Regions from separate parts of the Pseudomonas sp. GW823-FHT02C05 genome, predicted to be linked through region 1. Evidence: riboswitches for the same ligand, from Rfam matches in the RefSeq annotation. Region 1 holds a riboswitch; each other region holds the start of a gene.

Region 1 (5,222 bases):
CCCCAACAGGCCGCTGGCCAGGCAGCGGTAGAAATTCAGCGCGTTGTCACGCCCGCCCTGGCGCAGGAACTGCCACAGGCGGTCGCGTTCGCCGGCAGCCACCGTGCTCAAGTCGCTGAGTTCCGGGTCCGGGCGGTCGTCCCCCGGCACCAGGATCAACTGCACCCCGCGCCTGGACAGCTCCACCAACTGCTCGACGCCGTAGCGCCAGTAAGCGATGCCACCGTGCAGGGAAATCAGGATGACCTTGGCGTGGCGCAGCACCTGGTCCACATACAGGTCCACCGAGGCGTGGTTCTGCACCTGCATCGGATTGGCCAGGCGAAAGCTCGGGTAGTCCTCGGGCAATTGCTCGGCGGCGTCCGCCAGCAGCGCCAGGCTGGAATCGCCGCTGCACAGGATCACCAGCTCGGCGGGGGTTTGTCCCAGGTCGGCAATGTTGTCATCCGACACGAAACCGCCGGGCTGGGTCCTGAGCAGGTGCATGGCTTAGACGCTGAGTGCGGCGCGCAGTTGCGCTTCGAGCTGGGCGGCGTCCAGTTCCTGGCCGATCAGCACCAGGCGCGTGGTACGGGCCTCGTCGGCGCCCCACTTGCGGTCGAAGTGCTTGTCGAAGCGCGTGCCCACGCCCTGGATCAGCAGGCGCATCGGCTTGTTGGGGATGGCGGCGAAACCCTTGACCCGCAGGATGCCGTGCTTGACCACCAGTTGGGTCAGGGCGTCCAGCAGCAGGCTTTCGTCGGCCTGGGGCAGCTCGATGGAGATGGAATCGAAGGCGTCGTGATCGTGGTCGTCGTGATCGTCATCGCCGTCATGGTGATGGTCGTGGTGGCTGTGGCGGCCGTCGATGTGTTCCTCGGAACCGGCACCCAGGCCCAGCAGCACGTCCAGGGGCAGGCGACCGCTGCTGGCTTCGATGACCTTGACCGCCGGCGGCAGCTCCTCGGCCACTTCCAGGCGCACCTTGGCCAGGTCTTCGGGGCTGATCAGGTCGGTCTTGTTGAGGATCACCAGGTCGGCGCTGGACAGCTGGTCGGCGAACAGCTCATGCAGGGGCGATTCGTGGTCCAGGTTGGGGTCGAGCTTGCGCTGGGCGTCCACTTGATCGGGGAAGGCAGCGAAGGTGCCGGCGGCCACGGCCGGGCTGTCGACCACGGTGATCACTGCATCGACGGTGCAGGCACTGCGGATTTCCGGCCACTGGAAGGCCTGGACCAGAGGTTTGGGCAGCGCCAGGCCGGAGGTCTCGATGAGGATGTGGTCCAGGTCGCCGCGGCGCGCCACCAGTTCGCGCATCACCGGGAAGAACTCCTCCTGCACGGTGCAGCACAGGCAACCGTTGGCCAGCTCGTAGACTCGGCCGCTGGCCTCTTCCTCGGTGCAGCCGATGGCGCATTGCTTGAGGATTTCGCCGTCGATGCCCAGCTCGCCGAATTCGTTGACGATCACCGCAATGCGCCGGCCCTGGGCATTGTCCAGCATGTGCCGCAACAGGGTGGTTTTGCCCGAGCCGAGGAAGCCGGTGACGATGGTGACGGGAAGTTTGGCCAGTGTTTTCATCGGATGCCCTTTGGCAAAAGGAGGCGGGCAAACGGGACGAGAACCGCAACGCCGGGCGCGCGGAGATTTCGCCACCGGATCACCCCGCCCGGTTGTAGTGAGAATCTTGGATCGAGGCAGGTCTCCTGGCTGAGGGCTTGCCAGTCGTCGGACCGGCGATTGCTGCGCCTTCCCACCGGCGTCGTCGACGCCCATGCAGTGGCCTTGCAGCAATCGAACCCTTCACAGTTGCGGGGGCAGCCGCGGCATCGACCGCGTTCCCTTCTTAGCTTCGACCCGTGGCCGAAGAACCTCGAAAGCGCAAGGCTACGCAGAGCCAGGGGGACGGTCAATCGACAATGCGCCCGTAGCAGCCGGCTTGCCGGCGAAAGGGCCATTGAACCTTGCACGAACGCGGCGCACACCTGCGCAGCGGTCACGGCAATTGACGCCCCTGCCCCGCCCATGATCTCCTACACACCTTGTTACGGGTGCCCTTTACAGGGTGAAACGGGAAACCGGTGAATCACGTGCTTAACTAAAAAGCCGTGGCCAGTCCGGTGCTGCCCCCGCAACGGTAAGCGAGCGAAGTGTCAGATCCACTGTGCCAAGGCATGGGAAGGCGACACTTGCCGGCACGGCATGACACAGCCCTGCCCCTCGCAAGCCCGGAGACCGGCCCGCAACACTTACATAACAACCCGCGGTGGGCGGGCGCTGTTGCAAACCCTGCGTGGCCATCACGCGGGGTTTTCCTGCGCCTCTACCCCGCTGACACTCCAGAGGGAAGCGCCATGTCGATCATCAGCAGCACCAGCCACTCCGCCAGCACGACCTCCACCCTGAGCCAGCGCCTGGTGGCCGCCATCGGCGCCTCGATCCTCGGCGCGTGCCTGGTGTACTTCGCCGGCTTCTCCCACATCGAGGCGGTGCACAACGCGGCCCACGACACCCGCCACAGCGCCGCCTTCCCTTGCCATTGAGACCTGCCGACATGATCAAGCGTATCGCGCAAACCGCAGGTTTCACCGGCCTCTTGGCCGCCCTGCTGCTGACCCTGCTGCAAAGCTTCTGGGTCGCCCCGCTGATCCTGCAGGCGGAAACCTATGAAAAGGCCCCCGCGGCCGAAGTCCATGAGCACGCCGAAGGCGCCATGGCCGCCCACAGCCACGATGCCGAAGCCTGGGAGCCGGAAGACGGCTGGCAGCGCGTGCTGTCCACCACCGGAGGCAACCTGGTGGTGGCCGTGGGCTTCGCCCTGATGCTGGCCGGCCTCTACACCCTGCGCGCGCCGAACCGCACGTCCCAGGGCCTGCTCTGGGGCCTGGCCGGCTATGCCACCTTCTGCCTGGCGCCGACCCTGGGCCTGCCGCCGGAATTGCCGGGCACCGCCGCAGCCGACCTGGCACAGCGGCAGATCTGGTGGGTCGGCACCGCCGCCTCCACCGCTGTGGGCATTGCCCTGATCGTGTTCGCCCGCAACTGGCTGCTGAAGGTCCTGGGCGCGGCCATCATCGCCGTACCCCACGTGATCGGCGCGCCGCAGCCGGAAGTGCATTCGATGCTGGCCCCGGAAGAACTGGAAGCGCAATTCAAGATCGCCTCGCAGCTGACCAATGCGGCCTTCTGGCTGGCGCTCGGGCTGATCAGCGCCTGGTTGTTCCGACGCAAGAGCGCGGGCCAGTACTCGGCATGATCGAAGTGAGCGCAGCGCCGACCCTGGTGGTCGGCCTGGGCTGCCAGAAAGGCTGCCCGGTGACCACGCTGCGCGCCTTGCTCGACCAGGTCCTGGCGGCGCACCAGTGGCAGGCCCGGCAGGTCCTGGCCCTGGCCAGCATCGACCTCAAGCGCAACGAACCCGGCCTGCTGCAACTGGCGGAGCAACTGGAACTGCCGCTGACCTGTTTCAGCAGCGGCCAGCTCGCCCCCTTTGCCCTGCGCCTGAGCCACCGTTCACAGATAGCCTTCGAACGTACCGGCTGCTACGGCGTGGCCGAAAGTGCCGCCCTGGCCCTGGCCGAACAGCTGTCACCCGGCCCGGCCACACTGCTTGTTCCCCGGCAAAAATACGCCCAGGCCACCCTGGCATTGGTCGTCGCCCGGTAGAATCCCCGATAATTCCCGCCTTCGATCATGAGCAATCTTCATCTGAAGCACGGCTCCCGACCTTTTTTCACAGGACACAGCCATGACTGTCTATTTCATCGGAGCCGGCCCCGGCGACCCGGAACTGATCACCGTCAAGGGCCAGCGCCTGATCCATCGTTGCCCGGTGATCATCTACGCCGGCTCCCTGGTCCCCCAGGCAGTGCTCGACGGGCACCGCGCGGAGCGGGTGATCAATAGCGCCGAACTGCACCTGGAGCAGATCATCGAGGCCATCAAGCAGGCCCATGCCCGGGGCCAGGACGTGGCCCGGGTGCATTCCGGCGACCCGAGCCTATATGGCGCCATCGGCGAGCAGATCCGCTGCCTGCGGGAGCTGGGCATCCCCTTCGAGATCATCCCCGGGGTCACCGCCACCGCCGCCTGCGCTGCCCTGCTGGGGGCCGAACTGACCCTGCCGGACGTCTCCCAAAGCGTGATTCTTACCCGCTACGCGGACAAGACCGCGATGCCTGCCGGCGAGGATTTCGCCAGCCTGGCGGCCCACGGCGCCACCATGGCCATTCACCTGGGGGTCAATAACCTGCCGAAGATCGTTGCCGAGTTGCTGCCCCACTACGGCGCAGACTGCCCGATTGCAGTGGTGCACCGCGCCACCTGGCCGGATCAGGACTGGGCCCTGGGAACCCTGGCGGACATCGTCGATCAGGTGGCGGCCAAGGGTTTTCGGCGCACGGCACTGATCCTGGTGGGCCGGGTGCTGGCCACGGATGTTTTCAGCGAGTCGTCCCTGTATCGCGCCGGACACGCGCACCTCTATCGCCCCTGACACACACCCTGTGTAGGAGCTGGCTTGCCAGCGAAGGCGATCTGGGAATTGGTGCAAGACTCTAGGGCCCTTTCGCCAGCAAGCCGGCTCCTACGGAGGCTTTTGGGGGGAGCTGGCTTGGGGGCATAAAAAAACGGCGCTCACGGGGCGCCGTTTTTTCAAGTCACAGCGAACGCCTTAGTAGTAGGCGTTTTCTTTCTGCGTGTGGTCGGTGACGTCACGTACGCCCTTGAGCTCCGGAATGCGCTCGAGCAGGGTGCGCTCGATGCCTTCCTTCAAGGTTACGTCGGCCTGGCCGCAGCCCTGGCAACCGCCGCCGAACTGCAACACGGCAATGCCGTCCTCGACCACGTCGATCAGGCTGACCTGGCCGCCGTGGCTGGCCAGCCCCGGGTTGATCTCGGTTTGCAGGTAGTAGTTGATGCGCTCGTTGACCGGGCTGTCGGCATTGACCATCGGCACCTTGGCGTTTGGCGCCTTGATGGTCAGCTGGCCGCCCATGCGGTCGGTGGCGTAGTCGACCACCGCATCATCGAGGAAACCTTCGCTGAAGGCGTCGATGTAGGCGGTGAAGCTTTTCAGGCCCAGGGCCTTGTCTTCGGGTTTCTCTTCGCCCGGCTTGCAATAGGCGATGCAGGTCTCGGCGTACTGAGTCCCTGGCTGGGTGATGAAGATGCGGATGCCAATCCCCGGGGTGTTCTGCTTGGATAGCAGATCAGCCAGATAATCGTGGGCGGCGTCGGTAATG
Region 2 (5,222 bases), 890 kb from region 1:
AACGGGTCGAGGATCCAGCGGCTGCGCTCCACATTGGCCTCCACCACATAGGGGGCCAGGGCCATGCCGCCCCAGGCGGCGGTGGCCACCGGGACGTACTTGCCGCCCTTGTCATCGCCCAGCACCAGGGCTGGTTTCGGCCCGTCGGGCAGCAGGCTCACGCGGGTCAGTTCGCGGCTGCGCGCCACCACCGGAGCCTCGAAGGCGCCGATCAGGCTCTTGTCCTGGCTCAGCACATGCAGGGCATCGCGAGCCCCCGGCGCCGCCAGGTTCAGCCCCAGGCGCTTGAGCAGCGCCCGGTCCTCGATCGGCAGGCCGGCCATGATCGCCAGGGGCACCTGCTCATCCAGGCGCTGGCCGACCCAGCTATAGAAGGCACGGCTGTCCTCGGGCGGGCCGCTGGTCATCCACAGCACCACCCCGGCGTAAAGGCCGGCGAAGCTGTAGGCAGGCAGGCTGTCGTCCACCGGGAAGTAGTCCACCCGGTAACCCAGGTATTCCAGCAGGCCACCGAGCATGCGGTGCCCGGCGTGATCGTAGAGTTCCCCTTCGCGCGGGTCATAGAGCATGGCGATGCGCCGCGGCTGGACTTCCACCGTGCTCATGCTCAGGGCGTTGAGGTCCGGGGTGGTGACCACCGGGATAAAGCCTTCCTGGCTCAATTGCCGGACCAGCTTGCGCGCCTCTTCCCGACGGTTGGCCGGCAGGTAATCGATGGCCACCAGCGGGATGTTGCGTGCGCGCAGCGGCTTGAGTTCGCCTTCAAGCCAGGTGCGGTCGGCTTCGGAAACCGGGCGGTAACGCTTGGCCGAGGCATCCCAGCCGGCGTGGATGGATTCCACCGCCACGGCCGAGGCGACGCCATCGAGCTCGCCCAGTACCTCGAAGCCCCGGTTGAAGAACAGCTTGAGGTTGGGCAGCCGGCTGTGCAGTTCCCGCAGGAACGAGGCCAGGGCCTTGCGTTGCGGTTCGCGATCGGCCTCGGGGAGCAACTGGAAACTGTCCAGGGTGTCCAGGAACAGGCCGGCGTAGCCCTGGTCCTGCAGCGCCTTGGCACGCTTGAACAGGTGTTCGCGCCAGGCCGGGGTGGCGATGTCCATCACCTGGCTGTCCCAGGCCTTGTTGCGCACGGGGCTCGCGCCCTGGGCCAGGGCCTGCTTGGCCAGGGCAGCGCGGTTGCCGTCGAACTCCCCTACCGACAGGTAGGCGAACGGCTGGCTGCCGAGCTTGCGCAAGGTGGCGACATCGGCGCTGGCCATATGGCCGGGCTCGACCACTGCCCATTCGAACTGCGCCAGCTCCTGCAAGGGTGGCTGCTCGGCGTACCAGAACCCGACACTGGCGGGCGCCGCGGGCGCGGCCTGCACCAGGGTGTTGGTGGCACACAAGGCCAATGCGGTAAACAGGCGTCGAACCACTTTGCAGACATGCCCCCTGCGAAACTCGATATCCATAACTCACTCTTCAGTAGATCAATCTGCACAACATCAGGCTCTAGGGCAGCCGCCATGGCGCGCCCCTAAGGCAACGAACTAAAGGCTGCGGTAAAGCCGTTCCAGGCCCTCGGCCAGGCTGCTGGGCGTGCCCAGGTCGAAGCGCTCGCGCAAGCGGCGGTTGTCGGCCTTGGAATGGCGGATATCCCCGGAGCGGGTCGCGCCGTGGCTCACCTGCAGCGGCTTGCCGCTGATCTGCTGCAGGGCGCCAATCAGATCGTTGAGGGTGGTCACCCCGCCGAGCCCGACATTGGTGGCATCGGCTGCCGGCGCAGGGCATTCCAGGCCCTGCACCAGGATCTTCACCAGGTCCGCGACATAGACGAAGTCGCGGGTCTGCCCGCCATCGCCGAACAGGGTGATGGGCCGCCCGGCCTTGGCCCGCTCGCTGAAAATGCTGATCACCCCGGAGTACGGCGATGAAGGGTCCTGGCGCGGGCCGAAGATATTGAAAAAGCGCAGGATCACCGGTTCCAGCCCATGCTGGCGGCGGTAGAAGTCCAGGTAGTACTCGCTGGCGAGCTTGTCCGCCGCGTAGGGCGTGAGGGGAGATTTGGGGGTGTCTTCGGCAATCGGCGTGCCCTCGCCGTTATTGCCATAGACCGCCGCACTGGAGGCGAACACCACGCGGCGGATACCGGCCGCGGTCATCGCCTCGCACAGGCGCAGGGTGGCGATGAAATTGCTCTGGTGGGTGGCCACCGGGTCTTCGACCGAAGCCTGGACCGACGCCACAGCAGCCAGATGCACCACGGCATCGCAGCCCTGAACGGCATCCGCCAGGAGTGCCGCATCGGCGGCATCCCCCACCAGCAGTTCCAGGCCAGCATCGCCCATGGGCAGATTGCCGACCTTGCCCGTGGAAAGGTCGTCCAGAACCCGCACCGCATAACCCTTGGCCAGCAGTGCATCCACGAGGTGAGAACCGATAAAACCAGCGCCCCCAGTAACCAGTATCCGTTCGGCAGACATAGATCATTCCAAAGAGAAATATCGCGGCTACGCCGTCTGAAGCCAGCACAGCCAACGGATCAGCCCTGGCTACTTGCCATCCTGGCCGTCATGTTTTTAGTGGCTGCTCTGCGCCATAGGCTGTTTCGCCTATTTTCGGAGCAGAGTTCAGCGCTTTGGCGTCAAAAAAAACTCAAGATAATCAATCGCTCAGCGCCGACATACTGGGTCAGAAAAGCAAAATCGTCAATAATGCGTCGATATTTGTTGATTATTTAAGCGCCAGGAAAAATAGGTCAATATATTGACTTGCCTGGCATAAAGCGCTGAAACCGCCGCCGTAGCTGGCCACATGCCATTGACGCAAGGGCTCGGCAGTGCTCATATGCGCGCCAGTTTCAGGTGTCCCATGCCGCCGTGCATGGGGTTAAACGGGAAGCCGGTGCGTCATTTCGATGATCAGTCCGGCGCTGCCCCCGCAACGGTAAGCGAGCGAAGCATTCGACAGACCACTGTGCCAAGGCATGGGAAGGTGAATGCCTCATGACCCTCGCAAGCCCGGAGACCGGCCTGCAACTTCGTTTGACAACCCCGCGGTGGGCGGGCGCAGTCCGGTTTTCGTGGGCGCGGCTGCCCGCGATTCCCTATGCGTTGTTCCCTCCGGGATTCATTCATTCCTTACAAGTAGTAGGAATCGCATGTCCCGCACCTCCTTGCTGCAACACCTGGCGAGCCCCTCGCTGTGTTTCACCCTCCTGCCTTGCATGACCTACCCGGCCCTGGCACTGGCTGAACAGAAAACCTCCCTGGTCTTGCCCGAGACCCAAGTGAGCGGAGTCTCCAGCGCCCCGCAAACCTCTCTGGACACGCCCCTGCCCGCCGGCTCGCGGCTGAACCTCACGGCCCTGGAGACTCCGGCCAGCACCAGCAGCCTGGGCAACGACGCCATCAGCAACCGCAACAACCTCACGGTGCAGGATGCCGTCACCCGCTCCCCCGGCATCACCAGCATCGCCACCCCGGGCAACGGCAATACCGCACTGTCGGCCCGCGGCTTTACCGGGCACTCCTCGGTGATGACCCTGTTCGACGGCGCGCGCCTGTACACCGGCGCCGGCAGCCAGACCTTCCCGGTGGACCCGTGGATGGTCGAGCGCATCGACGTGATCCGCGGCCCGGCCTCGGTGCTGTACGGGGAAGGCGCCACCGGCGCGGTGATCAACGTGATTGCCAAGAAGCCCTTCGACGGTGAGATCCACAACCGCCTGCGCCTGGGCTATGGCTCCCATGATCGCCAGCAACTGGGCCTGGACAGCGGCGGCTCGCTGACCGACACCCTGAGCTACCGCCTGACCCTGAACCAGCAGCAGAGCAATGGCTGGGTCGACCAGGGCCAGTCACGCAGCCTGGCACTCAGCGCGGCGCTACGCTGGCAAGCCACCGACGACCTCGGTTTCACCCTGGCCCATGAGCGCGGTGAAAGCGAACCCGCCAGCTATTTCGGCACGCCGCTGATTGCCGGCCAATACCGCGACAGCCTGCGGGACAAGAACTACAACCTGCGCAACGCCGTGCAGCGCTACAACGACGAATGGACCCGGCTCAACACCGACTGGACCCTGAGCGACAACCTCAGCGCCAGCAACCAGCTCTACTACATCAAGAGCCGCCGCCACTGGCGCAACGCCGAAGCCTACAACTGGGTCAGCTCCCGGGAGCAGTTGTTGCGCGGCGACTACCTGGAGATCAAGCACGATCAGGAGCAGATCGGCGATCGCCAGAGCTTCACCTTCAACCACTCGCTGTTCGGCCTGGACAGCAGGACCGTGGTCGGCCTGGAGTACAACAGGATTCGCTTCGGCGTGGCCAACAACTCGCCCTACAAGGATATCGGTAGCGACTATATCGACCCGTGGAACCCGGCACCGGGCTACTTCCAGAGCCGCTCGCCCTTCTCGCCCCAGACCGACAGCAGCACCCGCACTTTCGCCCTGTTTGCGGAAAACCGCCTGCAACTGTCGGAGCGCTGGTCGCTGGTGACCGGCATCCGCCGCGACCAGAACCATATCGATCGCAGTGATCTGCGCGCCGGCACCCGCACCGATCGCAGCCTCACCGGCGGCAACTGGCGCGCCGGCCTGGTGTTCGCGGTCACCGATCAACTGTCGCTGTACGGCCAGTACTCCACCAGTGAAGACGGGGTCAGTAACCTGATCAGCCTCAACCCGAGCCGGTTGCAGATGGACCTGACCGAAGCCAAGCAGACCGAGTTCGGGCTCAAGCAGCAGTTCTGGAACGGCCGTGGCGAATGGACCCTGGCGGCCTACCACATTGTCAAGAAAAAGCTCTTGACCACCGATCCGGTGACCCGCCTGGCGCAGCAGGTCGGCCAGCAATCCGCCGACGGCCTGGAAACCTCGCTGGAGCTGGCCCTGGATCACGGCTGGCAAGTCTCGGCCAACGCCTCGGTGGTGCGCGCCGAGTACGACGACTTCGATGAGGTGGTCTCTGGCAAAGCGGTGTCCCGGGCCGGCAATCGCCCCACCAACGTGCCGCGACGCACCGCCAACCTGTGGCTGAACAAGGCCCTGGCCCCGAGCCTGGAAGCCGGCATGGGCCTGCGCTACGTCGATGCGCGTTATGCCAACACCGCCAATAGCGTCGATGTACCCGGCTACACGGTGCTGGATGCCAACCTCGGCTGGCAGGCCCTGCCCGACGTGCGCCTGGGCCTGCAGGTGAACAACCTGCTGGACCGGCGTTATGCCGCGGCGCAAC
Region 3 (5,222 bases), on a different contig from region 1:
TACATCGTCGGCCACCAATAACCCGCCTTGCTGGTCGATCACCACTCCGACCGGGCGTCCCATGGCTTTCTCGTCGGCATTGAGAAAGCCGCTAAGCACATCGATCGGCGCTCCATTGGGCTTGCCGGCGCTGAATGGCACGAAAATTACCTTGTAGCCGCTATGGGGCTTGCGGTTCCAGGAACCGTGCTGGCCGATGAAGGCGCCTTCGGTGAAGGGGGCGGGGAGCTTGCTGCCGTCGGCGAAGGTCAGCCCCAGCGACGCGGTGTGCGGGCCTACCGCGTAGTCCGGGGCGATGGCCTTGGCCACCAGGTCGAGGTTCTGCGGCTTGACCCGTACATCCACATGTTGCCCGTAGTAGCTGAAGGGCCAGCCATAGAACGCGCCATCCTTGACCGAGGTGATGTAGTCCGGCACCAGGTCGCTGCCGATTTCGTCCCGCTCATTGACTGCGGTCCAGAGTGCGCCGCTGGCCGGCTCCCAGGCCAGGCCATTGGGGTTGCGCAGGCCGGTGGCGAACAGGCGGTGCTGGCCGCTTTCACGGTCCACCTCCCAGATCGCCGCTCGGCCTTGCTCCTTGTCCAGGCCGTTTTCGCCGACGTTGCTGTTGGAGCCCACGGTGACGTAGAGCTTGCTGCCGTCCTTGCTGGCGATGACGTTCTTGGTCCAGTGATGGTTGAGGGTGCCGCCGGGCAGGTCGACCACCTTGGTGGCGGCTGCGCTGATCTGGGTCTCGCCGCTCTGGTAGGGAAAGCGCAGTAACTTGTCGGTATCGGCCACATACAGGTCATTGCCCACCAGGGTCATGCCAAAGGGCGAATTGAGGTTCTCCAGAAACATTGTCCGGGTCTCCGCCACGCCATCGTGATCCTGGTCCCTTAGCAGGGTGATGCGGTTGGCGCTGGGCACGGCCGCCCCGGCACGGCCCATGACCTTGCCGGCGATCCAGCCGCGAATGCCCTGGCTGTCATCCGGTTTGGGCGGGGCGTTGGTTTCCGCCACCAGCACATCGCCATTGGGCAGGACGTAGAGCCAGCGTGGATGGTCGAGGTTCTCGGCGAAAGCCTTGACCTGGGTGCCGGCCGCGGCCTGGGGTTTTGCACCTTGCGGCCAGCCGATGGCGGGGGCGATGTTGACCGTGGGGATCAGCGTCGGGTTGGGTTCCGGCAGCTTGGGGTTGGGGCCGGTGCCGTCGGACACCTGCAGGCTGGAAGTTTCGCCGCAGGCGGCGAGGCTGGCGGCGATGGCGATCAGTAGGCTGTGCTGAAGCTTGAGCATGCGAATTTCCCTATGAGTGCACGGACGTCGTAGTCATAGAGAAGCATAGCCAGTCGATGGTTCCGCCCGATCAGCGGGCCTCCTTGAAGAGCACGGCGACGCCCGGGTGGTAGTGGCCGGCCTCGTTGTGCAGCTTGCGATAGGCGTAGGGGAAGTACCAGGCCACGGCGCAGCAGTGCTCTTTCTGCAGTTCGTCGAGCATGTCCTGGAGCTCTTCCGGTGTAGCGCTGTGCTGGGATTTTTGTGGGGCAACGAACAGGCACCCCAGTCTCAGGTCGCTGGCGTAGCTGATCTTTCTTGCATCCTGGGCAACGTCCAGCAGTGCCTGGGTCAGGTTCAGGCTGTTGACCCTTGGCCAGCGCTGGGTGGCGTGTATGTAGGCGCGCTCTTCCTTGGTGGCCAGGTACAGGTCGGTGCGGGCGTTGCGCGCACCTTCTTCCTGCTGTTTCCTGCTGGGGCTGTGTTCCAGGCTGACCATCTCGGCCATCCAGGCCGACGCGCTGAGCAGCCCGAGATTGGCCTGCTCGTCGAACCAGTAAGGCGTTTCGTTATCGCCGCGAACCACGTTGTAGCGATCGATGCAATCGAACCAGCGTTCCAGCATCGGGCGCAGGAATTCCAGCTTCGGATTGCTGATGATCATGCCTTGCATCGAACTTACCCCTTATTGTTGTGTGGTTGGCGCCGGGGGCGCTGAAAAGTGGCTATTTGATATCATTGCTCTGAGTGTGGCACAAGATTGGCGTCAGTTTATTGATGCAGTGCAGTTTTGTGCCGGGGGCGACGGCCGGCTTTAATTGACGCTCCACCCCCAACCCTCTAACCTTCGCGACTTGTTTCAGGTGCTCTGTGGCCCGTGGCCGACAGAGTGAAACAGGGAAGCCGGTCAGGGTCTGTTCCAGTGATGGAGCCGACGACGATTCCGGCGCTGCCCCCGCAACGGTAGATGAGTCAAGACTGCGCCTGACGCCACTGTGTCAATGACACGGGAAGGCGCGCAGTCCGGCAGCCATGCCGCTCATGAGCCCGGAGACCGGCCTGATCCATCCAACGGCATCACGGTGGGCGATGCCAGGCTAGCGCCGTCTGTTCCTTTTCCCTGCCCCCCGTTCCCCAGCCCCAACGGAGAGCTGCCCCATGAGTGAATCCCCCGATCGTGACGAGCGCCATCTGGCGCGCATGTTGCGCAAAAAAGCCGTGATCGATGAACGCATTGCCAACTCGCCCAACGAATGCGGCCTGCTGCTGGTATTGACCGGCAACGGCAAGGGCAAGAGCAGCTCGGCCTTCGGCATGCTGGCGCGGTCCATGGGCCACGGTATTCAGTGTGGCGTGGTGCAGTTCATCAAGGGGCGTAACAGCACCGGCGAAGAACTATTCTTCCGGCGTTTCCCCGAGCAGGTGCGCTTTCACGTGATGGGCGAAGGCTTTACCTGGGAAACCCAGGATCGCCAGCGCGATATTGCTGCTGCTGAAGCCGCCTGGGCGGTTTCCAGGGAGTTGCTGAGCAACCCGGATATTGGCCTGGTGGTGCTCGACGAGCTGAACATTGCCCTCAAGCACGGCTACCTGGACCTGGATCAGGTGCTCAGTGACCTGCAGGCACGTCCGCCCATGCAGCATGTGGTAGTGACCGGTCGCGGCGCCAAGCCGGAGATGATCGAGCTGGCCGATACCGTGACCGAGATGGGCATGGTCAAGCACGCCTTCCAGGCCGGGATCAAGGCGCAGAAAGGTGTCGAGCTGTGAGCGTGAATTCATGACTGATGTTCGTCATTGCCCGGCAGTGTTGATCGCCGCACCGGCTTCCGGCCAGGGCAAGACCACGGTGACCGCGGCCCTTGCCCGCTTGCACCGCAACCGGGGGCGCAAGGTTCGGGTCTTCAAGTGCGGCCCGGATTTCCTCGACCCGATGATTCTTGAGCGCGCCAGTGGTGCCGCGGTGTACCAGTTGGACATGTGGATGGTGGGCGAGCAGGAAAGCCGCCGTCTGCTCTGGGAGGCGGCGGGAGAGGCCGACCTGATTCTGATCGAGGGGGTCATGGGCCTGTTCGATGGCACCCCTTCCAGCGCCGATCTGGCACGGCATTTCGGCGTGCCGGTGCTGGGGGTGATCGATGGCACCGCCATGGCCCAGACCTTCGGCGCCCTGGCTCTGGGCCTGGCGCGCTACCAGCCGGACCTGCCGTTTGCCGGGGTGCTGGCCAACCGGGTTGGTACCCTGCGCCATGCGCAGTTGCTGGAAGGCAGCCTGACGGAAGGCTTGCGCTGGTATGGCGCCTTGTCCCGGGAAACCGATATCGAGCTGCCCAGCCGCCATCTGGGGCTGGTGCAGGCCAGCGAGCTGAATGATCTGGACCTGCGCCTGGATGCCGCCGCCGAGGCCCTGGCCAGCAGTTGCCAGGTGGAACTGCCGCCAGCGGTGAGTTTTGCCGCACCCACGCCGGTGGCTTGCGCGCCGCTGCTCAAGGGCGTGCGGATTGCCGTGGCGCGGGACGAGGCGTTTGCCTTCACCTATGGCGCCAGCCTCGATCTGTTGCGAGCCATGGGGGCGCAGTTGAGCTTCTTCTCGCCGATCCACGATACCCAGCTGCCCGACGCGGACAGCCTGTACCTGCCCGGCGGCTATCCCGAATTGCACCATCAGGCCCTGGCCCGCAACAGCAGCATGCTGCAGGCCATTCGTGCCCATCACGCGGCCGGCAAGCCGCTGCTCGCCGAGTGCGGCGGCATGCTCTACCTGCTGGACTCCCTGACCGATGTCGAAGGCCAGCGTGCCGAGCTCCTGGGCCTGCTGCCCGGAGATGCGGTAATGCAGAAGCGCCTGGCGGCACTGGCCTTGCAAGCGGTGGATTTGCCCGAAGGCAGTCTGCGCGGCCACACCTATCACCATTCCCTGACCAGCACCGAGCTGCTGCCCATCGCTCGTGGGCTCAGCCCCAACGGCGGGCGCGGCGCGGAAGCGGTGTATCGCCAGGGGCGGATGACGGCCTCTTACGTGCACTTCTATTTCCCGTCCAATCCGGCGGCGGTGGCGGCGTTGTTTGCGCCGGGCGCGCCTGTTGAGCCGGTTTTAGCCGAGGGCGTGGCGGGTGAGTGAGCAGGGGTTCTCTGAGGCGCAGCGCGAGGGGGTCTATCGGGCCATCGCTGAGCGCCGCGACATGCGTCATTTCGCGGGTGGCAGTGTCGAGCCGGCAGTGCTGCGGCGCTTGCTGGAAGCAGCGCATCAGGCGCCCAGTGTCGGGTTGATGCAGCCCTGGCGTTTTATTCGCATCAGCGACCGCCTGTTGCGCAAGCACATCCAGCAGTTGGTGGAGGCGGAGCGGGTGCGCACCGCCCAAGCCCTGGGTGAGCGTTCCGACGAGTTCATGAAGCTCAAGGTCGAAGGCATCAGCGATTGTGCCGAGGTGCTGGTGGCCGCCTTGATGGATGACCGCGAACGACACATCTTCGGCCGTCGGACCCTGCCGGAGATGGACCTGGCGTCCCTGTCCTGCGCCATCCAGAACCTGTGGCTGGCGGCCCGCAGCGAAGGCCTGGGAATGGGGTGGGTGTCTTTGTTCGATCCTCAGGCCCTGGCCGATCTGCTGGGGCTGCCGGCAGGTGCCAAGCCCGTGGCCGTGCTGTGCCTGGGCCCGGTCACCGAATTCTACCCGGCGCCGATGCTGGCACTGGAAGGCTGGGCGCAACCGCGGCCGCTGAGTGAGTTGTTGTATGAGAATTACTGGGGAGTGAGTCAATGAGTGTGGCCTTGCTGAGTGTCGCCGGGGTCGCGCTGGATGCGCTGCTGGGCGAACCCAGGCGCTGGCATCCGCTGGTGGCGTTCGGCCGTGTGGCCGATCGTATCGAGCAACGTTTCAACTCCGCCGGCCGTGGCTGGCGCAGCCATGGCGTCACCGCCTGGGTGCTGGCGGTGGTGCCCCTGACCCTGGTGGCCACAGCGC
Region 4 (5,222 bases), 1.7 Mb from region 1:
AGGCCAGCCAGGGCCCGGAGAACTATTTCCTGGTGCTCGAGGACCTCGACAGCGGCCAGTTGCGCGGCTGCTCGGACATCCTCGCCACTGCCGGTTTTGCCAGCCCGTTCTACAGCCTGCGCAACCGCCCGTTCATCAGCAGTTCCCGGGAGCTGAACATCCAACACGGGGTGCCCACCCTGTCGCTGTGCCACGACCTCAGCGAACAGACCCTGCTGCGCAGCTTCCATGTCGACCCGCCGCTGGGCGGCACGCCACTGGCCCAGCTCACCTCCCGCGGGCGGTTGCTGTTCATCGCCGCCCACCCCCAGCGCTTCGCCGACAGCTGCATCAGCGAGATCGTCGGCTACAGCGACGCCAACGGCGAGTCGCCGTTCTGGCAAGCCGTGGGCCAGCACTTCTTCGACCTGCCCTATGTCGAGGCCGAGCGCCTGTGCGCCCTGCAGGGCCGCGGCTTTCTCGCCGAACTGATGCCCCAGTACCCGCTGTACATCCCGATGCTGGCGCAGGCGGCCCAGGACTGCATCGGCCAGGTTCACCCGGATGCCCGGGAGGCCTGCCAGATCCTGATCGACGAAGGCTTCGCGCCGACCCAGTACGTCGACCTGTTCGATGCCGGGCCGACCCTTCAGGGGCGCAGCCACCAACTGCGCTCGATCGCCCAGAGCCGGGTTGCCACCAGTTACCCCAGCCCCCAGAGCGGCCAGGGCCAGCAGTGGTTGCTGAGCAACGAGCGGCTGCAGGGCTTTCGCGCCATAGTCGCGGCGCTGGACACCGCCCCGGGCGCTGAAATCGGCCTCGACCCGGCCATGTTCCAGGCCCTGCAACTGGCGCCGGGCGAGCCGGTACGGAGCGTTGCCTTATGAACCGGCCCCTGTTGCCCCCCTGCCCGGCGTCATTGCCAGGAGCCCGCCAATGATCGTCCGTCCGATCCGCGTCACCGATCTGCCGGCGGTCTTGAGCCTGCTCGAAGGCAGCTGTCGCGAACTGAACAACCTGTCCACCGACCCCGAGCGCCTGGCCCATCGGGTGCGCTGGGCGCAGCGAGCCTTCGCCAACCAGGTGGAGCGGGCCGATGCCGACTACCTGTTCGTCATGGAAGATGACGAGCAGCAGGTGATCGGGGTCTGCGGCCTGAGCGGCGCCATCGGCCTGCGCGAGCCCTGCTACAACTACCGGGTCGGCACCACCCACGGCAGCGCCCCGGTGCTGGGCATCGAAAAGCACATCCCGACCCTGTTCCTGTGCAACGAGATGACCGGGCAGTCGCTGCTGTGCTCGCTGTTCCTGCGCCGCGATCACCGCCAGGGCTACACCGGCCGCCTGCTGTCCACCGCGCGCCTGCTGTTTGTCGCCGAATTCCCCCGGCTGTTCGGCGACAAGCTGGTGGCCGAACTGCGCGGCCAGCTCGACAGCCAGGGCCGCTCGCCGTTCTGGGACAGCCTGGGGCGGCACTTCTTCAAGATGGGTTTCCAGCAGGCCAATCGCCTGTCCAGCCACGGCAGCAAATCCTTCATCGCCGAACTGATGCCGCGCCAGCCGCTGTACACCTGCCTGCTCAGCCCCCAGGCACAGGCCGCCATCGGCCAGGCCCACGCCAGCACCGAACAGGCGGTGAGCATCCTGCGCGACGAAGGCTTCAGCCATCAGGGCTGCATCGACATCTTCGATGGCGGGCCGCTGATCGAGGCCGAGGTGGCGAAGATCCGCAGCGTGCGCGAAAGCCAGACCCTGCCCCTGCTGGTGGGCACTCCGGACGCACAGGCGCCGGTGTGGCTGATCCACAACCGGCGCCTGGAAAGCTGCCGCATCACCGCCGCCCCCGGGCGCCTGGTTTCGGGTTGCCTGCTGGTGGACCGGCTGACCGCCAAGCGCCTGCAACTGCAGCCGGGCGACTCGGTACGGGCGGTGCCGCTGCTGGCCTGCGAGTCACGCACGGCCCTGCACGCACAGCGGCACCTGGCCCCGCAAAGCGCCCTGCTCCTGTAGCCGCTGCCGCAGGCTCGGGCCGCGCTCGGAAGCACGGCCCGCAGGGGCGCGAAATCTCAAGACCGCTGAGGTGCTCGACATGAGACTGCCAAGCAAGGCCCTGCGGGCCTTTGCGCAGCCTCGTGGGCTCGGCAGCGGCTACAGAGGCGTCAGGGCGATGAATCCGGTAACACCTGGCGGCAGGCGCAACGTTGACGAACGCCGGGGCGGATGTTCATATGCCGCCCAGTTTCAGGTGCCTCCTGCCGCCGCGCAGGAGGTGAAACGGGAAACCGGTGCGCCCCTTTTCGGGCAAGTCCGGTGCTGCCCCCGCAACGGTAAGCGAGTGCTGCATTCAACAGGCCACTGTACCCAAGGTATGGGAAGGCGAATGCCGCCAGACTCGCAAGCCCGGAGACCGGCCTGTGACGTCTGTTTGGCAATCCTGCGGTGGGCGGGCATGGGCCGGTATGGTCGCGTGCCCGTGGCCGATACCCTCTCCTGCGTGCTTCCCGAAGACACTTTCGAGAAGACCAACAATGACAACACCTGACACTTTCCTTGCACGCGACTGGCGTGCACCTCGCCGCACCATGAGCGGCGCCCTGCTCGGCTGCCTGTTCAGCCCCCTGCTGCTGGCGGACGACAGCCCCCTGACGCTGGACCGACAATTTGTTTCCGCCCCCTCGGTGGAGTCCACCACGGTGGCCGAAATGGCCCGGTACGGCAGCAAGGTGGAGATCATCGACCGCCAGCAGATCGAACGCGCCGGCCCTAGCAGCGACATCACCCGGGTCCTGCAGATGTACGTGCCGGGGCTGTATGTGGCGCCCAAGAATGGCCCCTTCGACTACGGCACCTACTCCCTGCTGGGCGGGCGCAACGACGACACCCTGATCCTGCTGGACGGCGTGCGCCTGAACAACCGCCTGTACGGCGGCCTGTACCTGGATACCCTGCCGGCCAACGCCATCGAGCGCATCGAGGTGCTCAAGGGTGGCCAGAGCCTGCTGTTCGGTACACAGGCGGTGTCCGGGGTGATCAACATCGTCACCCGCAGCCCGCAGACCCGCGACGTCTCCGGCGAGGTCAACCTGGGCCTGGACAGTTTCATGGGCACGAGCGGCGATGCCCGCGCCGAGCAGATCCTCAGCAACGGCCTGGGCGAGCTGGGGCTGTTGGCCTATGTCAGCCACAACGTCTCCGATGGCTACCAGCCATTTCGCAACAGCGCCTACAACGCCAACACCCGGGACAAGAAACGCAGCTATGAAGTGACCACCTTCGGCGCCAAGGCGATCCAGGGCCTTGGCGACGCTTCGCGGCTGGAACTGTTCTACCAGTACAGCGACGCCAACCTGGATTTCGCCCGCCCGGTGAACAACCGGAAAACCACCAACGACCGCATCCAGCAGATCGCCACCGCGACCTTCGAGCAGCGCCTGGGCGAAGGCTTCAGCTACTTCGTCAAGGGCCATGTCAACGACTGGGACACCCGCTACACCAGGATCGACAGCCTCGACGACGCCAGCCTCAAGGTGCGCAACCACAACGACTACTGGGGCTTCACCGACTGGGGCCTGCAGGCCGAGGGCAAGGCCGAGCTGGACGGCGGCCACGTGCTGGTATTGGGCACCGACAACCAGTGGTTCAAGGGCCAGGACGACGTGCTCAAGATCGACAACAAGCAGGCCCAGGCCAATGCCCTGTACACCCAGCTGCGCCCGGTGTTCGACGCCCTGCCCGACTGGCACCCGAGCCTGGGCGTGCGCCACGAGAAAATCAGCGGCGGCGAGAGCGCCACCGTGGGCATGCTCACCTCGCTCTACGACCTGACGCCCCACTGGCAACTGCGCGGCCAGTACGGCAGCGCCTTCAAGCTGCCCAACGCCGAGCAGCTGTACGCCAACGAGGACTACGAAAAAGGCAACCCCGACCTCAAGCCGGAAAAGAGCCTCAATGCCGAGCTCGGCCTGGACTACAAGGGCAGCCTGCTGGCCGGCGAATTCAACGCCAGCGTCAGCGCCTTCCACCGCAAGATCGACGACCTGATCACCCTCGACGCCAACGATGTCTGGAGCAACGGCCAGGGCCGGATCAAGGTGCGCGGCATCGAACTCGACGGGCGCTGGCAGTTCAGCCCGCAATGGACCCTGCAGGCGGACATGACCCGCAACCTGTTGGAGTCGCGCAACGGCGTGACCCTGAGCAACATCCCCGGTTTCTTCGCCCGTTCGCGGCTGGGCTTCGAAGCCCCGGACCGGATGTGGGGCGTGGGTGGTGCGGTCCGCTACATCGGCCAGATCGACAGCCCGAAGAACGTCGACTACGGCCACTATTCGGTGGTCGACGCCGATGCCTATCGCTACCTGGATACGGCCCAGCAGCACCGCCTGAGCCTGCTGGTGGAGAACCTGTTCGACCGCGACTACAGCACCAGCATGACCAGCACCTCGCCCTCGGTGGACAACCTGGGGCGACCCTTCACCACCGAAGTGCGCTACACCTACCGCTTCTGAGGCCGACCGACATGCATGAGAACTATCAACGGGTGCTGTTCGTCGGCCCTGGCCTGCACGGCGGCGCCCTCGGCGAAGCCTTTCGCAAGGAGCTCCAGGCCCTGCGCGGCGACGGCGCCGACACCCGGGTGATCGACACCCTGGACGGCTTCGACAGCCTCTGGGCGGCGCTGGGCGAAGCCCTGCCCGAGGACGGCGCGAAGCTGCTGGTGGTGGACCTGGAACCCAGCTCCGACAGTGCCTACCTGGACTGGCTGCGCGATGAGCTGGGGCGCCTGGCCCAAGCCCACCCCCAGGCACCGCGGCTGTGGATCACCGCCCAGGCCCTGGGCCGGCGCGGGCTGGACGCGGCCCTGGCCTGCGCCAGCATCGGCCAGCGCGAGCGCCACCTGGCCTGCGACAACGTCAACGCGGTGCAGAGCGACCCGGACTGGTCGCGGGTGCCGCCCCATGCCCGCCAGGTGTTCCTGTGCACCGGCCCGCGCTGCGTGCGGCGCGGCGCCCTGGCGCTGTGGAAGACCCTGCGCCGCGAACTGCTGCGCCTGGAGCACATGGAGACGCCCGGTGGCGTGCTGCTGACCCGCACCGCCTGCCAGTTCCCGTGCAACCTGGGGCCGGTACTCACCGTGCACCCGGACGGCTGCTGGTACCGGGTGCGCGATGACGGCGAGGTGCTGCGCCTGGTGCAGCAGCACCTGGTCCAGGGCGAACCGGAGGCGGACCTACGGATTCCCG

What was found. Region 1 has a riboswitch for cobalamin ahead of cobW (cobalamin biosynthesis protein CobW). Riboswitches for the same ligand answer to the same signal wherever they lie in the genome.
Region 2: another riboswitch for cobalamin. It lies ahead of AC1RGE_RS04945 (TonB-dependent receptor); the one in region 1 lies ahead of cobW (cobalamin biosynthesis protein CobW).
Region 3: another riboswitch for cobalamin. It lies ahead of cobO (cob(I)yrinic acid a,c-diamide adenosyltransferase); the one in region 1 lies ahead of cobW (cobalamin biosynthesis protein CobW).
Region 4: another riboswitch for cobalamin. It lies ahead of AC1RGE_RS01215 (TonB-dependent receptor plug domain-containing protein); the one in region 1 lies ahead of cobW (cobalamin biosynthesis protein CobW).

Annotation. Positions count from the first base shown of each region.
Region 1 covers NZ_JBXAJU010000001.1:1,945,233-1,950,454, forward strand. Annotated here, with positions in the region: gene cobN (cobaltochelatase subunit CobN) at 1-486, opposite strand, end outside; gene cobW (cobalamin biosynthesis protein CobW) at 490-1,560, opposite strand; cobalamin riboswitch at 1,659-1,870, opposite strand; cobalamin riboswitch at 2,012-2,237, shown strand; gene AC1RGE_RS08710 (CbtB domain-containing protein) at 2,334-2,522, shown strand; gene AC1RGE_RS08715 (CbtA family protein) at 2,534-3,235, shown strand; gene AC1RGE_RS08720 (cobalamin biosynthesis protein) at 3,232-3,645, shown strand; gene cobM (precorrin-4 C(11)-methyltransferase) at 3,728-4,474, shown strand; gene nfuA (Fe-S biogenesis protein NfuA) at 4,652-5,222, opposite strand, start outside.
Region 2 covers NZ_JBXAJU010000001.1:1,054,236-1,059,457, reverse strand. Annotated here, with positions in the region: gene AC1RGE_RS04955 (bifunctional glycoside hydrolase/polysaccharide deacetylase family protein) at 1-1,454, opposite strand, end outside; gene AC1RGE_RS04950 (NAD-dependent epimerase/dehydratase family protein) at 1,533-2,465, opposite strand; cobalamin riboswitch at 2,828-3,032, shown strand; gene AC1RGE_RS04945 (TonB-dependent receptor) at 3,143-5,222, shown strand, end outside.
Region 3 covers NZ_JBXAJU010000003.1:755,126-760,347, forward strand. Annotated here, with positions in the region: gene AC1RGE_RS19890 (PQQ-dependent sugar dehydrogenase) at 1-1,278, opposite strand, end outside; gene AC1RGE_RS19895 (hypothetical protein) at 1,349-1,930, opposite strand; cobalamin riboswitch at 2,102-2,334, shown strand; gene cobO (cob(I)yrinic acid a,c-diamide adenosyltransferase) at 2,416-3,027, shown strand; gene AC1RGE_RS19905 (cobyrinic acid a,c-diamide synthase CobB) at 3,038-4,378, shown strand; gene bluB (5,6-dimethylbenzimidazole synthase) at 4,371-5,021, shown strand; gene cbiB (adenosylcobinamide-phosphate synthase CbiB) at 5,018-5,222, shown strand, end outside.
Region 4 covers NZ_JBXAJU010000001.1:247,245-252,466, reverse strand. Annotated here, with positions in the region: gene AC1RGE_RS01225 (arginine N-succinyltransferase) at 1-866, shown strand, start outside; gene AC1RGE_RS01220 (arginine N-succinyltransferase) at 916-1,989, shown strand; cobalamin riboswitch at 2,206-2,409, shown strand; gene AC1RGE_RS01215 (TonB-dependent receptor plug domain-containing protein) at 2,562-4,487, shown strand; gene AC1RGE_RS01210 ((2Fe-2S) ferredoxin domain-containing protein) at 4,499-5,222, shown strand, end outside.